Regions from separate parts of the Hungatella sp. L36 genome, predicted to be linked through region 1. Evidence: predicted binding sites of a transcription regulator. Region 1 holds the regulator's gene; the other holds the start of a gene.

The links. Region 1 encodes HrcA, which represses chaperone genes, less so after heat shock. Its sites were predicted from a motif close to TGTTAGCACTCNNNNNNNNNGAGTGCTAACA; they were not measured.
Region 2: the regulator HrcA is predicted to act here: its motif matches at 3,570-3,600, upstream of H8S80_RS03520 (Hsp20/alpha crystallin family protein).

Annotation. Positions count from the first base shown of each region.
Region 1 covers NZ_JACOPC010000005.1:242,830-250,999, reverse strand. Annotated here, with positions in the region: gene hemW (radical SAM family heme chaperone HemW) at 1-881, shown strand, start outside; gene H8S80_RS14765 (3D domain-containing protein) at 1,000-1,728, opposite strand; gene H8S80_RS14760 (3D domain-containing protein) at 1,958-2,761, opposite strand; gene hrcA (heat-inducible transcriptional repressor HrcA) at 3,156-4,205, shown strand; gene grpE (nucleotide exchange factor GrpE) at 4,265-4,885, shown strand; gene dnaK (molecular chaperone DnaK) at 5,024-6,895, shown strand; gene dnaJ (molecular chaperone DnaJ) at 7,035-8,170, shown strand, end outside.
Region 2 covers NZ_JACOPC010000001.1:806,638-814,807, reverse strand. Annotated here, with positions in the region: gene H8S80_RS03545 (hypothetical protein) at 1-123, opposite strand, end outside; gene pyrE (orotate phosphoribosyltransferase) at 136-810, opposite strand; gene H8S80_RS03535 (dihydroorotate dehydrogenase) at 838-1,740, opposite strand; gene H8S80_RS03530 (dihydroorotate dehydrogenase electron transfer subunit) at 1,740-2,516, opposite strand; gene pyrF (orotidine-5'-phosphate decarboxylase) at 2,525-3,442, opposite strand; gene H8S80_RS03520 (Hsp20/alpha crystallin family protein) at 3,683-4,096, shown strand; gene H8S80_RS03515 (nitroreductase family protein) at 4,272-5,036, opposite strand; gene pepF (oligoendopeptidase F) at 5,056-6,837, opposite strand; gene H8S80_RS03505 (GNAT family N-acetyltransferase) at 7,014-7,775, shown strand; gene H8S80_RS03500 (GNAT family N-acetyltransferase) at 7,850-8,170, opposite strand, start outside.

The sequences.
Region 1 (8,170 bases):
GGGAAGCTGGAATCAACCGCGTCAGCATGGGACTTCAGTCGGCGGATGACACGGAGCTTCGCTATCTTGGGAGAATCCACACCTACGACGAATTCTTAAAAAGTTTTCAGAGGGTACGCATGGCAGGATTTACGAACGTCAATGTGGACCTGATTTCCGCCATTCCGGGACAGACTCCGGAATCGTGGAGGAATACGCTGAAAAAGACGGCTATGCTGAAGCCGGAACACATATCTGCCTACAGTCTGATCGTAGAGGAAGGAACGCCGTTTTACGACCGTTACGGCGGCCATGTGGAGATGGAGAGCTATGAGATGTCTCCGGAGGAACGCCGCCGCTTAATGGCGCTGCCGGATCTTCCGGATGAGGATACCGAGCGGGAAATGTATTACATGACCAGGAACTGTCTGGCCGAACAGGGGTATGAGCGGTATGAGATATCCAACTATGCCAGACCCGGCTTTGAATGCCGCCACAATGTGGGATACTGGACCGGAACCGGGTATCTGGGACTGGGACTGGGGGCCTCCTCTTATTTGGAGGGATGCCGTTTCCACAACACGTCCGATTTTCAAAGCTACGTATCGGCCCACTTCGACGACGAGGCAGAGTTTTGTCAGGCGCTCAGACAGGATATGGAGCAGCTGAGCGTAAAGTCCAAGATGGAAGAGTTCATGTTCCTGGGGCTTCGCCTGACACGGGGCGTATCGGTAGAAGGCTTTATCACCCGGTTTGGACAGAGTATACGAAACGTCTATGGCGGTGTGATCGACAAACTGGAGCGTGAGGGCCTGCTGGAACATAAAAACGGCTACTACCATCTGACCGAGCGGGGGCTTGATTTGAGCAACTACGCGATGAGCCTGTTCCTGCTTGACTGATGGAAATAAAGGATACAGAAAACCGCTGTTAAATTAGAACGATTCCCATTCTAACTTAACAGCGGTTTTTGTATTGTTCCTTTTTATTACCATACAGGGTCTGCCCTGATTATTTTTCTTACTGAACCAGGAACACTTCCGCACTTCTGGTACCATATGCCCTCGTCTCTCCGTGTGTATTAAAGAAGATATCAACATGGTTTCCTTTTACTGCGCCGCCGCGGTCCTCTGCGGTATAGATCACGCCGTTGATCATAATCTTGCTTCCGTAAGGAATCACTCTCGGGTCAACCGCGATCGTGTGGTTGGCGGAGGCGATGGCTCCTGTGCTGGTGTGGCGTCCCCAACCCTCGGAGCAGGCGGAACACGGGCAGTAGCCGGTGGTCTTAAAGACACCGAGGGAGCGGAGCGTTCCTGCGCTTCCGTCAGAGCTCATGACCTGCATATCGCCGACACTGTGTACCTTCGGGCTGGAGAGCTTCATTCCTGATGCGTAGGCTTCAACGAGATAGGAACCGTCTTCATACGATTCCCACGGTACGATCACTTCAAATCCGTAATTGCCGGTTCCGGTGCCTTTCCTGACCAGGTCTTCCCGGTAGTCATCGGCGGGAGCCGTGTACTCGGCCTCTGTCTGTCCTGTCGCCTGATTGGTGACTGTGACCTTGACTTCTACCGCGGAAGCGGGATCGGAGCTGTTCCAGGCCCAGCCCCGGACGCTGTCGCCCTCCACACAATCCAGAACTCCGGGTGTCTGCCCTGCGAGAGCCGGGACGGCGGTACCTAATAAAAATGTCATCATAAGTAAAGTTCCGAAGAACAGTTGATTTCGTTTCAATCGTTTCATGTAATAAATACATCCTTTCTTTTTTACTAGCTGTAACATATTTTAATATATTATAAATATATGTAACAGTTTTGTAATAAATGAGGTACAAGTACACATTTTACACTATTTTCCAGATTTGTCAAGGATATGAATAAAAAAATAGAGACGCCCGATGTTTTATAAGGCGTCTCTATTCGTTCTGATGTGTTGATTGAAAGGTTTTTCTTCTTATATTATAATTCAGGATCTACTCCGCAATTGCCTGAAATACTTCCTGTTTTTTTACTCCATAGTCCAGTGCTTCCTGGTGGCTGGAGAAGTAGAGATCCACGGTGTGGCCGTCCACTCCGCTTCCGATGTCCTCCACCGTATAAACGGTTTCACCGATCATCACCTTTGTTCCAAGGGGAAGTACGGTGATGTCTGCTGATATGGTGTGGTTTGCCTGCGGCACGGTACCGGAATAGGTGAGGCCGCTGCCGCCGGAACATTTACTGCATCCACAGTATCCGGTGGTCTTGAAGATCCCGAGGGACTCTCCCTTTTTATATCCTCCGAAGGTTTCTTCCACCGGTTTCTCCTCTTTTTTCGGAATTCCGGGGCCGATCTCCTCGCTGGTGCTTTCAGTTTTCTTTAAAGCTTCTGGTGCCGGTTTGTATTCCAGGGAGCCGGTAAGAAGTGTTTTCTCATCTCCGGTTACCAGGCAGGCTTCTACTTTATAAGAGGTTCCGCCTATTTCTTCCCAGCTGATCTTATAGTCAAATGCACGGCAGCCGTCTCCATAGGACTTTCCTGCCTCTTCGCTGTAGCTTTCTTCCGGTACTGTGATGACCTTTGCCGCTTTGGCGGCTCCGTCTTTGTAAATATGCAGTTCAACCGCTGCCGTCTCGTCGGATTCCGCGTTGTCCTTCAGCCACCCTGTAATATGGTTTCCATCCACGGCCGTGAGAGCGCCCTTTTCTTCGGCAGCCAGAGCCGTCATGGATAAAAACAGGGTACAGAGGAGCGTCACACACAGCATCAGAAGAAGCTTTCCTGATTTCTTTTTCATGATTTACCTCGCAATATTATGATTTTTCCGTGAAATATGATAGAAAAATGCGTTGTTATGGTGTATCAATTTTCATTATATTACAAAACTGTTAAATGTCAAGGAAATACTGGCAATACGTTTGTAACATTTGTCACAGTTCCCCGCCCCCGCCCCTGCCGCCCTCTGCATCCTGTTCGGTCCCGGCTGGCTCCTGGAACGGCAGCGAACAATTGTCTTACTTCAATAAAATGCTTTATAATTTGTAAAGAAGAAGTTCACAGAAAATTCTCAAAAAATTTTCAATCGAATGTATTGACAAATGAGGGAAAAAAGAATATATTATGAAATGAAGATGTTAGCACTCCCAAACGTTGAGTGCTAACAGGAAGGCTCAGAAAGGAAGTGTGGCGGGTTGAACGATAAGGACCAGTTGGACGGCCGTAAGGTTACGATCTTGAAGGCCATTATTAAAACGTACTTAGAAACCGGCGAACCGGTTGGTTCCAGAACTATTTCCAAGTACACCGATCTGAATTTAAGTTCAGCCACGATCCGGAATGAGATGTCTGATCTGGAGGAGCTGGGATACATTGTACAGCCGCATACGTCGGCCGGGCGGATTCCCTCCGATAAGGGATACCGTTTCTATGTGGATCAGATCATGCAGGAGAAAGAAGAAGAGTTTACTGAAATCAAGGAACTGATGCTAAAGCGTGTGGACCGGGTCGAGCTTCTGCTGAAGCAGATGGCGAGAATCCTGGCGCAGAACACGAATTACGCGGCTTTGATCAGCGCTCCCCAGTATCATAGAAACAAGCTGAAATTCATCCAGCTGTCCAAGGTTGATGATGGAAAGCTTCTGGTGGTCATCGTTGTAGAGGGAAATATGATTAAGAACACCATGATCCCCATCAGCCAGCAGCTAAGCGATGAAGGGCTTTTAAATCTTAACATTCTTCTTAATAATGCCTTAAACGGGCTGACCATAGAGGAAATCAATCTGGACGTGATCAGCAGATTAAAGGAGCAGGCCGGCATACACAGCGAGGTGGTCGACCGGGTTCTCAACGAGGTTGCGGAAGCAATCCGGGCGGACGACGATGATTTGCAGATTTACACCAGCGGCGCCACGAACATTTTCAAGTATCCGGAGTTAAGCGACGGAGAGATGGCGAGCCGTCTGATCGGTACGCTGGAACAGAAAGAACTCCTTCAGGAGCTGGTCGATGATGTGAACAGTTCAGAAAGCAGTTCGGGAATTCAGGTCTATATCGGCGAGGAAGCGCCGGTGCAGACGATGAGGGACTGCAGTATCGTCACAGCGAATTACGAGCTGGGCGAGGGCTTGAGGGGAACGATCGGTATCATCGGTCCAAAGCGTATGGACTATGAAAAGGTTTTGAATACGCTGCGGAATCTCATGACGCAGCTGGATTCGATCCTGAAAAAAGATGAAAGGTGAAGGGAAGAACAGTGAGCAGCGAAGAGACGAGAATAGAAGAGGAACTGGTAGAAGAGGCCATGAAGGCTGAAGACGCCGGTTCCGTTGAAAAGGAAATAGAAAAAGGCGAAAAAGAGGCCGCGGAGACAGAAGCGTGTGCTGAGGACGCCGCTGAGGAAAAAACCGGAGAAGAAGAGCCGGCAGAAGAAAAGCAGGCAGAACCGGAGAAAAAAGGATTTTTTGGAAAGAAGAAAGAGAAGAAAGATCCGAAAGACGCCAAGATAGAGGAACTGACCGACCGTCTGCAGCGGAATATGGCCGAGTTCGATAACTACAGAAAGAGAACAGAAAAAGAAAAATCTGCCATGTTTGAAATCGGCGCCAGAGACATCATTGAAAAGATACTTCCGGTTGTCGACAATTTCGAGAGAGGCCTTGCAGCCGTTCCGGAGGAGGATAAGGGCGCTCCGTTTGCAGAAGGAATGGAAAAAATATATAAACAGCTTATGAAGACGCTGGAGGATGCAGGTGTAAAACCGATCGAAGCGGTGGGTCAGCCATTTGACCCGAATTTCCACAACGCAGTGATGCATATTGATGACGAATCCCTTGGCGAGAATACGATCGCCATGGAACTTCAGAAGGGTTATACCTACCGGGATACCGTGGTGAGACACTCCATGGTTCAGGTAGCCAATTGACTGTGAGCATTTAACGAGGTCTATTCGAGTTTAGTGCGAACGTCGTTCACGAATCTTAGCGAGGTTCTTTCGAGCTTAGATGAGCTGAACATTAAATGATAAAATTGAGAGTAAAGACAATTATAGGAGGAAAAAACTATGGGCAAGATTATTGGTATTGACTTAGGTACTACTAACAGCTGTGTGGCTGTTATGGAAGGTGGAAAACCGGTTGTTATTCCGAACAGTGAGGGTGTAAGAACAACACCATCTATCGTAGCATTTACAAAAAACGGTGAGAGACTGGTAGGTGAGCCTGCAAAGCGTCAGGCGGTTACCAATGCGGACAGAACCATCTCTTCCATTAAGAGACATATGGGTACAGACTACAAGGTAGCGATCGACGGAAAGAATTACACACCGCAGGAAATCTCCGCGATGATTCTGCAGAAGTTAAAAGCAGACGCAGAGGCTTATCTGGGCGAGAAGGTAACAGAGGCCGTTATCACGGTTCCTGCATACTTCAACGACGCACAGCGTCAGGCAACCAAGGACGCAGGCAAGATTGCCGGCCTTGATGTAAAGCGTATTATCAACGAGCCGACGGCAGCAGCGCTGGCATACGGCCTTGACAATGAAAAAGAGCAGAAGATCATGGTATACGATTTAGGCGGCGGTACATTCGATGTTTCCATCATCGAAATCGGCGACGGCGTAATCGAAGTACTTTCTACAAACGGCGATACCCGTCTGGGCGGCGATGATTTCGACAACCGCATCACCCAGTGGATGGTAGACGAATTCAAGAAGACAGAGGGCGTAGACTTATCCGGTGACAAGATGGCTATGCAGAGATTAAAAGAAGCTGCAGAGAAGGCTAAGAAGGAATTATCCTCCTCCACAACCACCAACATCAACTTACCGTTCATCACTGCTACGGCAGAAGGCCCGAAGCATCTCGATATGAACTTAACGAGAGCGAAATTTGACGAGCTGACACTCGATCTGATCGAGCGCACGGCTGTTCCGGTACAGAACGCATTAAGAGATGCCGGAATCACAGCTTCCGAGCTTGGAAAAGTTCTGCTGGTAGGCGGTTCCACCCGTATGCTGGCAGCACAGGAAAAAGTAAAACAGCTGACAGGAAAAGAACCGTCCAAGACCTTAAATCCTGACGAGTGTGTGGCGATCGGCGCCAGCATTCAGGGCGGTAAGCTGGCAGGCGATGCCGGCGCAGGCGATATCCTTCTTCTGGACGTTACTCCACTGTCCTTATCCATCGAGACCATGGGCGGCGTAGCGACAAGACTGATTGAGAGAAACACCACAATCCCGACAAAGAAGAGCCAGATCTTCTCCACAGCGGCTGACAACCAGACAGCGGTTGATATCCACGTTGTACAGGGCGAGAGACAGTTCGCGAGAGACAACAAGACACTCGGCCAGTTCCGTTTAGACGGAATTCCGCCTGCAAGAAGAGGCGTTCCGCAGATCGAGGTTACCTTTGATATCGATGCCAATGGTATCGTAAACGTATCCGCTAAGGATCTTGGAACAGGCAAGGAACAGCACATCACCATCACTTCCGGCTCCAACATGTCCGATGATGATATCGATAAGGCTGTAAAAGAAGCGGCTGAATTCGAGGCTCAGGATAAGAAGCGCAAGGAAGGTATTGATGCGAGAAATGACGCCGACTCCATGGTATTCCAGACAGAGAAGGCTTTACAGGAAGTAGGCGACAAAATTGACGCCAATGATAAGGCTGCCGTAGAAGCTGATTTAAACGCTTTAAAAGAAGCCATCAACAGAGCTCCGATCGAAGAGATGACAGACGCGCAGATCGAAGACATCAAGGCAGGCAAAGAGAAGCTGATGAACAGCGCTCAGGCACTGTTTGCAAAAGTATATGAGGCTGCCCAGGGTTCTGCAGGTGCCGGCCCTGATATGGGCGCTGGTGCGGATAACGCAGGCGGCGGAGCTTCCTATCAGGACAGCGATGTAGTTGACGGAGACTACAAAGAGGTGTAAGATAGTCTGGTCAGTTGACAGGGCTTTGGAAAAAGTGTTGTAGTGATACAGCACTTTTTCCGCAGTTTTCATATCTGGTTGTCCGGCAGGCATGAAGGGCCGGAACCAGGTAAAGCGATGAGTGAAAGGTAGACCTAAGATGGCAGAAAAGAGAGATTATTATGAAGTCCTCGGCATTCCCAAAGACGCAGACGATGCGGCGATTAAGAAGGCCTACAGGGCATTAGCAAAAAAATACCATCCTGATACGAACCCCGGCGACGCTGCCGCAGCGGAGAAGTTTAAAGAAGCTTCCGAGGCGTACAGCGTGCTCAGTGATCCAGATAAGAGACGCCAGTACGACCAGTTTGGTTCCGCTGCGTTTGACGGAAACGGCGGACCGGGCGGATTCGGCGGTTTCGATTTTTCCGGCGCAGATATGGGAGATATCTTTGGCGATATCTTCGGCGATATTTTTGGCGGCGGACGATCCAGAAGCGGTGCCCGTTATAATGGACCATCGAGGGGCGCCAATGTCAGGACCAGTGTCCGGATCACATTTGAAGATGCGATTTTCGGATGCGAAAAAGAGATTGAGCTTAATTATAAAGAGGAATGTGCGTCGTGTCACGGAAGCGGGGCGAAAGCGGGAACCTCACCCGTTACCTGTTCGAAGTGTAACGGAAAAGGTAAGATCATGTATACCCAGCAGTCCTTCTTCGGTCAGGTACAGAATGTCCAGACTTGTCCGGACTGCGGCGGAACAGGCCGTATCATAAAAGAAAAATGTCCGGATTGTTATGGAACCGGATATATTACAAAGCGTAAGAAGTTTAAGGTCACAATTCCTGCGGGCATCGATAACGGACAGAGCGTGCGTCTGGCCGGAGCCGGTGAACCTGGAACCAATGGCGGAGAGCGGGGCGACTTACTGGTCGAGGCCGTAGTATCCGGCCATCCGATCTTCAAACGTCAGGATACCAGCATATTCTCCACCGTGCCGATTTCCTTTACCAGGGCGGCGCTGGGCGGTCCGATCCGTATCAAGACGGTGGATGGAGACGTGGAATACGAGGTGAAGGCCGGAACCCAGACAGACACCAAGGTCCGCTTAAAGGGCAAGGGCGTTCCGTCTCTGAGAAACAAGGCAGTCCGCGGCGACCATTATGTCACACTGGTTGTACAGGTGCCGGAGCGTATGAATGAGGCTCAGAAGGAGGCGCTGCGCCGGTTTGATGAGGCGATGGGCGGCGACAGCTCCGAGGGCGAGAAGCATAAGAAAAAAGGAATTTTTAA
Region 2 (8,170 bases), on a different contig from region 1:
AAGCAGAACAGCGCCATTGATGATAGACATGATTCCAACGCTTAAGCCTGCTACTGTAATAATGATTCCGATTACAATGTTAAGCGCGCCCGCATTTCTCATGGTCTTATAAACTCTCTCCATATTCAGCTCTCCTTACTTTACGCCGTAGATTTCATAATAGGCGTCAATTGCCGCCTTTAAAGTATCATCAATAATAATCTTTCCGTTATATTCCTTATTATACAGATATTCGATTACTTCTGCCATAGTAACGATGGCTTTTGCGTTGAAACCATACTTGTCATGAATCTCGTCGAGAGCGCTCTTCTCTCCTTTTCCCTTCTCCATACGGTTTAAGGAAACCATCAGGCCAAGAATTGTCACATCACCCTGTGCCTTGATAATTGGAAATGTCTCTTCAATTGATTTGCCGGATGTGGTTACGTCCTCGATGATCACCACGCGGTCGCCGTCCTTAATCGGGCTTCCCAGAAGAATCCCTGCGTCTCCGTGGTCCTTTGCTTCCTTCCGGTTCGAACAGTATCGGATCTCTTTCCCGTATAATTCATGGTAAGCGATGGTGGTCGCCACACTTAACGGAATTCCCTTGTACGCCGGTCCGAACAGCACATCGAAATCATCCCCGAAATTATCATGGATCGCTTTCGCATAATACTCACCCAGTTTCTTTAACTGCGCGCCTGTCACATAGGCGCCCGCATTCATAAAAAATGGAGACTTTCTTCCGCTCTTTAAGGTAAAATCTCCAAACTTCAGCACGCTGCTGTCTACCATAAACTCTATAAATTCCTGCTTATACTGCTCCATCTTATCGTCCTTCCTTTCGCCGGCCTCTTACCGTACGGCTCCGACTAAATCATTGATATCTTCTACGTTATATTTCTTCATATAGCTTTCGATTCCGCTCACAACCTCGGCTGTGGCATACGGATTATGGAAGTTGGCCGTTCCCACAGAAACTGCCGTGGCTCCCGCCAGGATAAATTCCAGCGCATCCTCCGCGTTCATGATGCCGCCCATGCCGATGATGGGGATCTTTACGGCATTTGCCGCCTGATACACCATGCGGACCGCCACCGGCTTCACAGCCGGACCGGATAATCCGCCCGTCTTATTCGCCACCGCAAAGGTTCTGCGGTTTATATCAATCTTCATGCCTGTCAGCGTATTGATCAAAGAGATCACATCGGCGCCGCCCGCCTCCGCCGCCTTCGCCATGACGGTGATATCCGTCACGTTGGGGCTCAGCTTCATGATGACCGGCTGCTTCGCATGCTTCTTTACCTCTCTGGTAATGGCCTCCACCGCTTTCGGATCCTGTCCGAAGGCAATGCCGCCCTCCTTTACATTGGGACACGAAATGTTGATCTCCAGCATATCCACCGGTTCATCCCCGAGCCGTTCTACCACTTCCACGTAGTCCTCCGTGGTTCTGCCGCAGACATTGACAATAATCTTCGTATCATACTGCTTTAAAAATGGAATATCGCGCTTTGCAAACACATCGATTCCCGGATTCTGCAGGCCGATGGCATTGATCATGCCGCCGTACGTCTCTGCGATCCTGGGAGTCGGATTGCCGGGCCACGGCACATTGGCCACGCCCTTGGTCACTACTGCGCCCAGACCGTTTAAATCCACCATCTCGCCGTATTCCGCTCCGGATCCGAAGGTACCGGAAGCCGTCATGACCGGATTTTTCAGCTCCACACCAGCTAAGTTTACTTTCATATTCATCAGAGTTCTACCTCCTCTGCCCGAAATACCGGCCCGTCTTTACAGATTCTCGCATTGTGAACCTGGGAGTGTTCGTCCACGTTCTTTGTCTTGCATACGCAGGCCAGACATGCGCCGATTCCGCAGGCCATCTTCTCCTCGAGAGACAGAAAGCAGGTGATGCTCTCCTCGGCGGCATAGGCCTTTAACGCGCGCAGCATGGGAGTCGGACCACAGGCAAAGATTACGTCCGCCTTTAAACCGTGCTCTCTGATGGCATCAATGACATTGCCCTTTGTTCCGGCGCTTCCGTCCTCTGTCGCAAGAACCACTTCCCCGTAAGGGGCGAATTCCTCATTTAAAAACAGGACATCACGATATCCTAAAATCACTTCTTTTTTGCAGTGTAACTGCTTCGCCAGCTCCAGCATGGGGGGAATCCCGATTCCGCCGCCGATTAAGAAGGCGGTCTTTCCCTCTGCTGCTTCCTCCAGCGGGAATCCGTTGCCGAGAGGTCCCATAATATCGACCGTATCTCCCGCCTGGTAACGGGAGAACTCCTCCGTTCCCGCTCCGACGGTCCTATATACGATCCGCAGCATACCGGTTTCTTTATTCGTCTCACAGATGCTGATCGGGCGCGGAAGCAGTTTTGCTCCGTCCTTTGTATACACAGAAATAAACTGTCCCGGCTTTGCCTGGGCAGCCATCTCCTCCTCCCGGATCCACATGCTGTATACATCTTCTGTCAGCCTTTCCTGACTATCCACAAAGGCTGTTACTTTTCTCTGCGCCATGATTCCTCCTACAGTACGCTGTTGATATCGGAAACCATGTCGATCACGGCCTGTCTGGACGCTTCACCGAAATGCTCCGCGCCAAACTTCGCGTATTTCTCCTGCTTGTAGGCGGCGATGATGCCTCTGGAGGAATTGACGATGGCGCCGAGTCCGTCTTCATTGAAACAGTACTTTAAGTCCTCGGCGGTGCCGCCCTGCGCACCGTATCCCGGTACCAGGAAGTAGGTATTCGGCATCAGTTTCCTTAAGATTCTGCTCATCTCCGGGTAAGTCGCACCCACTACGGCTCCGACGTTGCTGTAAGCGCCATCCATGCAGTCTGCTCCCCATTCCACTACCTTGTCTGCTACCAGCTCGTACAGCGGTCTGCCGCCGATCAGCTGATCCTGGAATTCACCACTGGAAGGGTTGGAGGTCTTTACCAGCACGAAGAGGCCTCTGTCCTCCTCCCTGCAGACATCGACAAACGGTTTTACCCCGTCGGTGCCAAGATATGGATTCACAGTCAGGAAATCGGTACCGAAACCGGTAAGCACGCTGCTCCCCACCTTCACATGGCCGATATGCGCCGTGGCATACGCCGCGGAGGTGGAACCGATATCCCCTCTCTTCGCATCGCCGATCACGAGAAGTCCCTTCTCCTGACAGTAGCCGACGGTTCTCTTGTATATTTTAAGTCCTTCGATCCCAAACTGCTCATACATGGCGATCTGCGGCTTTACAGATGGAATAATGTCATAGACATGGTCCACGATTTCTTTATTAAACTGCCAGATGGCCTCCGCTGCGCCTTCCAGTGTCTCACCAAACTCATCAAATGCCTTTCTTGTCACATGCTCCGGTATATAGCCAAGCATCGGATCCAGTCCAACACAGATGGGTGCCTTTGTTTTTTGAATCCTCTGAATCAACTGATTAATCATAGTCTCCTCCTTCGTTCCTCACATTTTCTCTATTCTTACCAATTCTATCATAAGTAAGGGGCTGTTTCAAGCGTCTTTCTCGCCGTACCACCGGTCTATATAAGGTAATAAAAGAAATCGCAAGAAAAATTAGCACTCACCTATTGACAGTGCTAACAATTTGTGTTATATTACACCTAGAACAAATCAAACAACAACACCGCATCAAAAGCGGTGCAGATAAATAAGGAGGAAGAACCTATGTTATTATCCAGAAGAAACAACTTATTCGATGAATTTTTCAACGATCCATTTTTTAACGACTCTGTTCAGAACAGAACAACGCTTATGAGAACCGATATTGAAGATGACGGAACCAATTACATCATCGACGTGGAACTTCCGGGTTACAAAAAGGAGAATGTGCGTGCCGAATTAAAGGACGGCTATCTGACCATCTTTGCCGAGGCGTCAGGCTCTTCCGAAGACAGCGAGGGCAGGAACTTCCTCCGCAAAGAGCGCTACAGCGGCTCCTGCAAGAGAAGCTTCTACGTTGGATCCCAGTTACGCCAGGAAGACATAAAGGCTGCTTTCGACAACGGCATCCTGAAGCTGACCGTTCCGAAGGAAGCTCCAAAGCAGATTGAAGAAAACCACTACATCACCATTGAATAACACATATCCCCGCAGCCCCCTTTAGAATAGAAAATGAGGACAGCCCCCCGGAGCGATCCGTCTGCCGTTTCATAACGGCAGCGATTTCCGAAGGGGCTGTCCCTTTTTTATCTTGATGTCTCGATTTTCTTCTATTATCCATTCTCTGTATCCATGCCTGAAACACAGTCCGGCATTATTCCAGCAGAAATGCAGTTGCCACGTAGGCGCCGCTCTTATAAGACTTCTTTACCATCTGCGCTTCCACTTCGATCTTTAAATTCAGCCACAGCTCCTCCGCCGCGATGGACAGATGAGACAGCATGATTCCCATGCTCAAATCCCTCATCGCCACCATGGTCTGGGACGGGAGAAATTCCTTGCAGGAAAAAATATAGATTCTGTCATGGTAGACGATAAAACGCCAGGGCTGCGTATTCATGGCCGAAGGTGCCAGACGGACGGCTTTCAGGATATTCTTCACCGGCTCGCCGATCTCATCCTTAAACACGCAGAGTTCTTTTAACGGCAGACGCTTTGCCGTAGCCGGATCGCGGTACAGCAGGGATTTGGGGTATCCAAACGCAACGGCTATGGCCGCCTTCATCCCGGCCGGTTCCGCTCCGGGGATGCGGGTGCTGCCGAGGTAGCACGTTCCCAGGCCTTTTCCGGTCATATAGAGAAGGACCGGCTCCAGAACATATCCGGCATTCATCATATAGCCTTCCTTATCTTCCGAATAAAACACCAGGTAATACGGCGCTTCCACCTTCCACAAGCCCTTGACGTGAAGGTCTTTCTCTATATTCTCCTTAATCTCCATCTTTATGGAAATCTCCGGGCAGAGCGTCGCCACGCAGCCTGCAAAGGCCAGAATATCCTTTAACAGCTGCTCCGGTACCGCTTCATATTTAAATTTTCGAATGGATCTTCTCTTGAAGATCATCTGATACAGATTCATCCCTGCTCCCCTCTTTTCGCTACAGCGTCTTATATTCCTCCAGCAGTTCCTTAAATACGGCCAGAGCCTCCCTGATCGGCTGGGCTGTGGACATATCCACGCCGCAGAGCTTTAAAAGTTCGATCGGAGGCATGGAATTGCCGCCGCTTAAGAACTTGAAATAGCCTTCCAGGGCCTGTTCATCACCGGCCAGGATCCTGCTGCTGATCGCCATGGCCGCCGAGAAGCCCGTCGCATACTGATATACGTAAAATGGCGTATAGAAATGAGGGATTCTCGCCCACTCATAATCGATCTCGCTGTCGACCACCATCTCCGGTCCGAAGTATTTTACATTCAGCTCATGGTACAGCCTGCAGAGCAGCTCCGCCGTGAGCGGTTCTCCCGCCTCGCTTCTCCTGTGGGTCTCGGCCTCAAACTCCGCAAACATGGTCTGACGGAACACCGTTCCCCGGAAACTCTCCATAAAATGGTTCAGAAGATACGCCCGCTCCTTCTTATCCTCCGTCACGGCCAGCAGATAACGGTTCAGCAGCGCCTCATTGCACGTGGACGCCACTTCCGCGACGAAAATCTTGTATCCCGCATCTACGTAAGGCAGCGCCTGATCGGAAAACCAGGAGTGCAGGGAATGCCCCATCTCATGGGCCAGGGTAAACACACTGTCCAGAGTGCCGCTGTAATTGAGCAGCACATACGGGTGGGTTCCGTAGACGCCCCAGGAGTACGCGCCGCTGCGTTTTCCTTCATTCTCATAGACATCGATCCAGCGGTTGTCAAAGCCTTCCTGTAAAAGGGACAGATACTTCTCTCCCAGCGGAGCCAGGCCCTTTTTCACCATCTCCCTCGCCTCTTCATAGGGAATCCGGCTGTCGTCACGGCTGACCATGGGCGTATACAAATCGTACATGTGGATCTCATCCAGCCCCAGCACATTCTTTCTGACGGCGACATAATCATGGAGCAGTGGTAAGCCTTCCTGAATCGCCGCCACCAGATTGTCGTAGACGCTCTCGGGCACCTCGTTCTCCGCCAGATAATAGGCGCGGCTGGAGGCGTAACTTCTGGTCTTCGCATAGAAGGAGGCCTGCTTTACGTTTGCCGCGAACGTCGCAGCCAGCGTATTGGCAAACTGGCCGTAGACGCTGTACATGGACTGAAATGCTTCTTTTCTCACACGGCGGTCCCGGTTCTCCATGAGCGGAATATACGTTCCGTGGGTGACGGGAATTTCCTTTCCCTCACTGTCTGTGATGGACGGAAATTTCACATCCGCGTTATTAAACATGTTAAAAATATCGGAAGGGCTCTGGGTCGCTTCCATGGACCTTGCCAGAAGCTCTTCCATTCCTGCAGAAAGCGTGTGCGCCTTCTTCTTCATGATGATTTCAAATGTCCGGGCATACCGGCGGAGCTCCTTCTCCGTGCGGATCAATCCGTTCAGCACAGACTCATCCATGGCCAGAATCTCCGGAACAATATAAGACGAAAGTCCTGCTGCCTTATAGGAGAGCGCCTGGGCTCTTGCCGAAAAATCCTGATACTTCGCCTTTGCCGTATCCTCATCGGATTTCTCTCTTCCGTATACAAACAGCCTCTCAATCTTCAGTGAAATGTCTTCATCGAATTTCAAACACTGAAACAGCACCTCGCCGGATTCGGCCAGATGTCCTTCAAACTCCTTATAACCGGCCAGTTCTCTCTCAGTCTCGAGAAACAGCGCTTCCCAAGCTTCATCGGACGGCAGAATGTCCGCCAGGTTCCAGGTATCACAAACCGGTATCTCATCTCTCTTTTTCAAAATAATCCCTCCACTATATCCACTGGTTTTATTCTATCACCCATATTTCAAAGAAACAATCAGCAATATGGAAAATATTTGATTGAAATCACATGGTTTCTTGTACTATACTGTATACACCAGTACTGCGCAGTGCAGTGCTGATATTTCCTCCGGAAAAGAAAAGGGAGAACACCATGAAAATCATACGCACAAAACAATTAGACCTCCATCAGCTGGAAGACTTGCATGCCCTAGAAACCGCATGCCGGTCGCACGATCAGACTTCACTCACCTTTCCCACGGAAGACGGCTGTCTTTTCTTTCTATTATACGACGAAGAAACGCTCTTATCCGCATTTTCTGCAATTTTTAACGAATTTGAGACATGCAGCTGCAGCGCCTTCACGCTCCCGTCCTGCCGGAGACGCGGGCATTTTACCCGGCTGCTGGAAGAATTGCTGAAGGAGTCGGGCGAATGCGATCTCCTCTTCCTGGCCGATGATTCCTGCGCCGACGCGAAGCATACGCTGGACGCCATCGGGGCGGAGCTATTAAACCAGGAACACATGATGGAGCTGCGCCTACCCGCGCCGTCTCCCGGCCTGGACAGCCGGGCGGTCAAATTCTCCCCCGCACTCAGCCCCCGGGATGAGGACACGCTCTATACCATCCACGTTAATGATCAGCCTGCCGGCTCCTTCCACCTCATTTTTCAAAATGAAACCGTTTACTTCTATGGTCTCGAGATTCAGGAATCCCTGCGGAATCAGGGAATCGGAACCCGTGCCGCCGCCGCGCTCATTGAGGAATTAAACCGGTCGGCCAGGCCGCAGCCGGAGGACCTTCCGGTCAGCCGCGTCCTGCTTCAGGTATCCGGGGACAACGAACCGGCGCTTGCACTTTATCGGAAACTGGGCTTTGCTTTTACAGAGACCCTGTCGTATTACGTGTATTAACGGATTGGAGCAGCGATAAACGGGAGCCGGCGCAGGACAGATGTCTGTTCCTGCACCGGCTCCCGCCAGCTTCTCTATACTTCACGTATCATACAATACTGCTTCAAATCAAAATGCTTCTCCACCACCCCGAACACCTTAAATCCAAAGTGCTGGTAAAACGCCACATTCTTTTCATTGTGCGTCTCCAGTGAGATCATCTGCCTGTGGCGGTCCGCGTAATCGATCGCCTCATTTAAAAGCAGAGCCGAGATTCCGTGGTGCTGCATCCTGGGCCTCACGGCCAGATAAATGATATGTAACCGCTCCTCCTGGTGGAGCTGGTCCGTCCATTTGGAATTTAAATAGTCCCGTCCCATGGCAAAATTCCAGAACGTCTTCAGTGATGGGTCCTC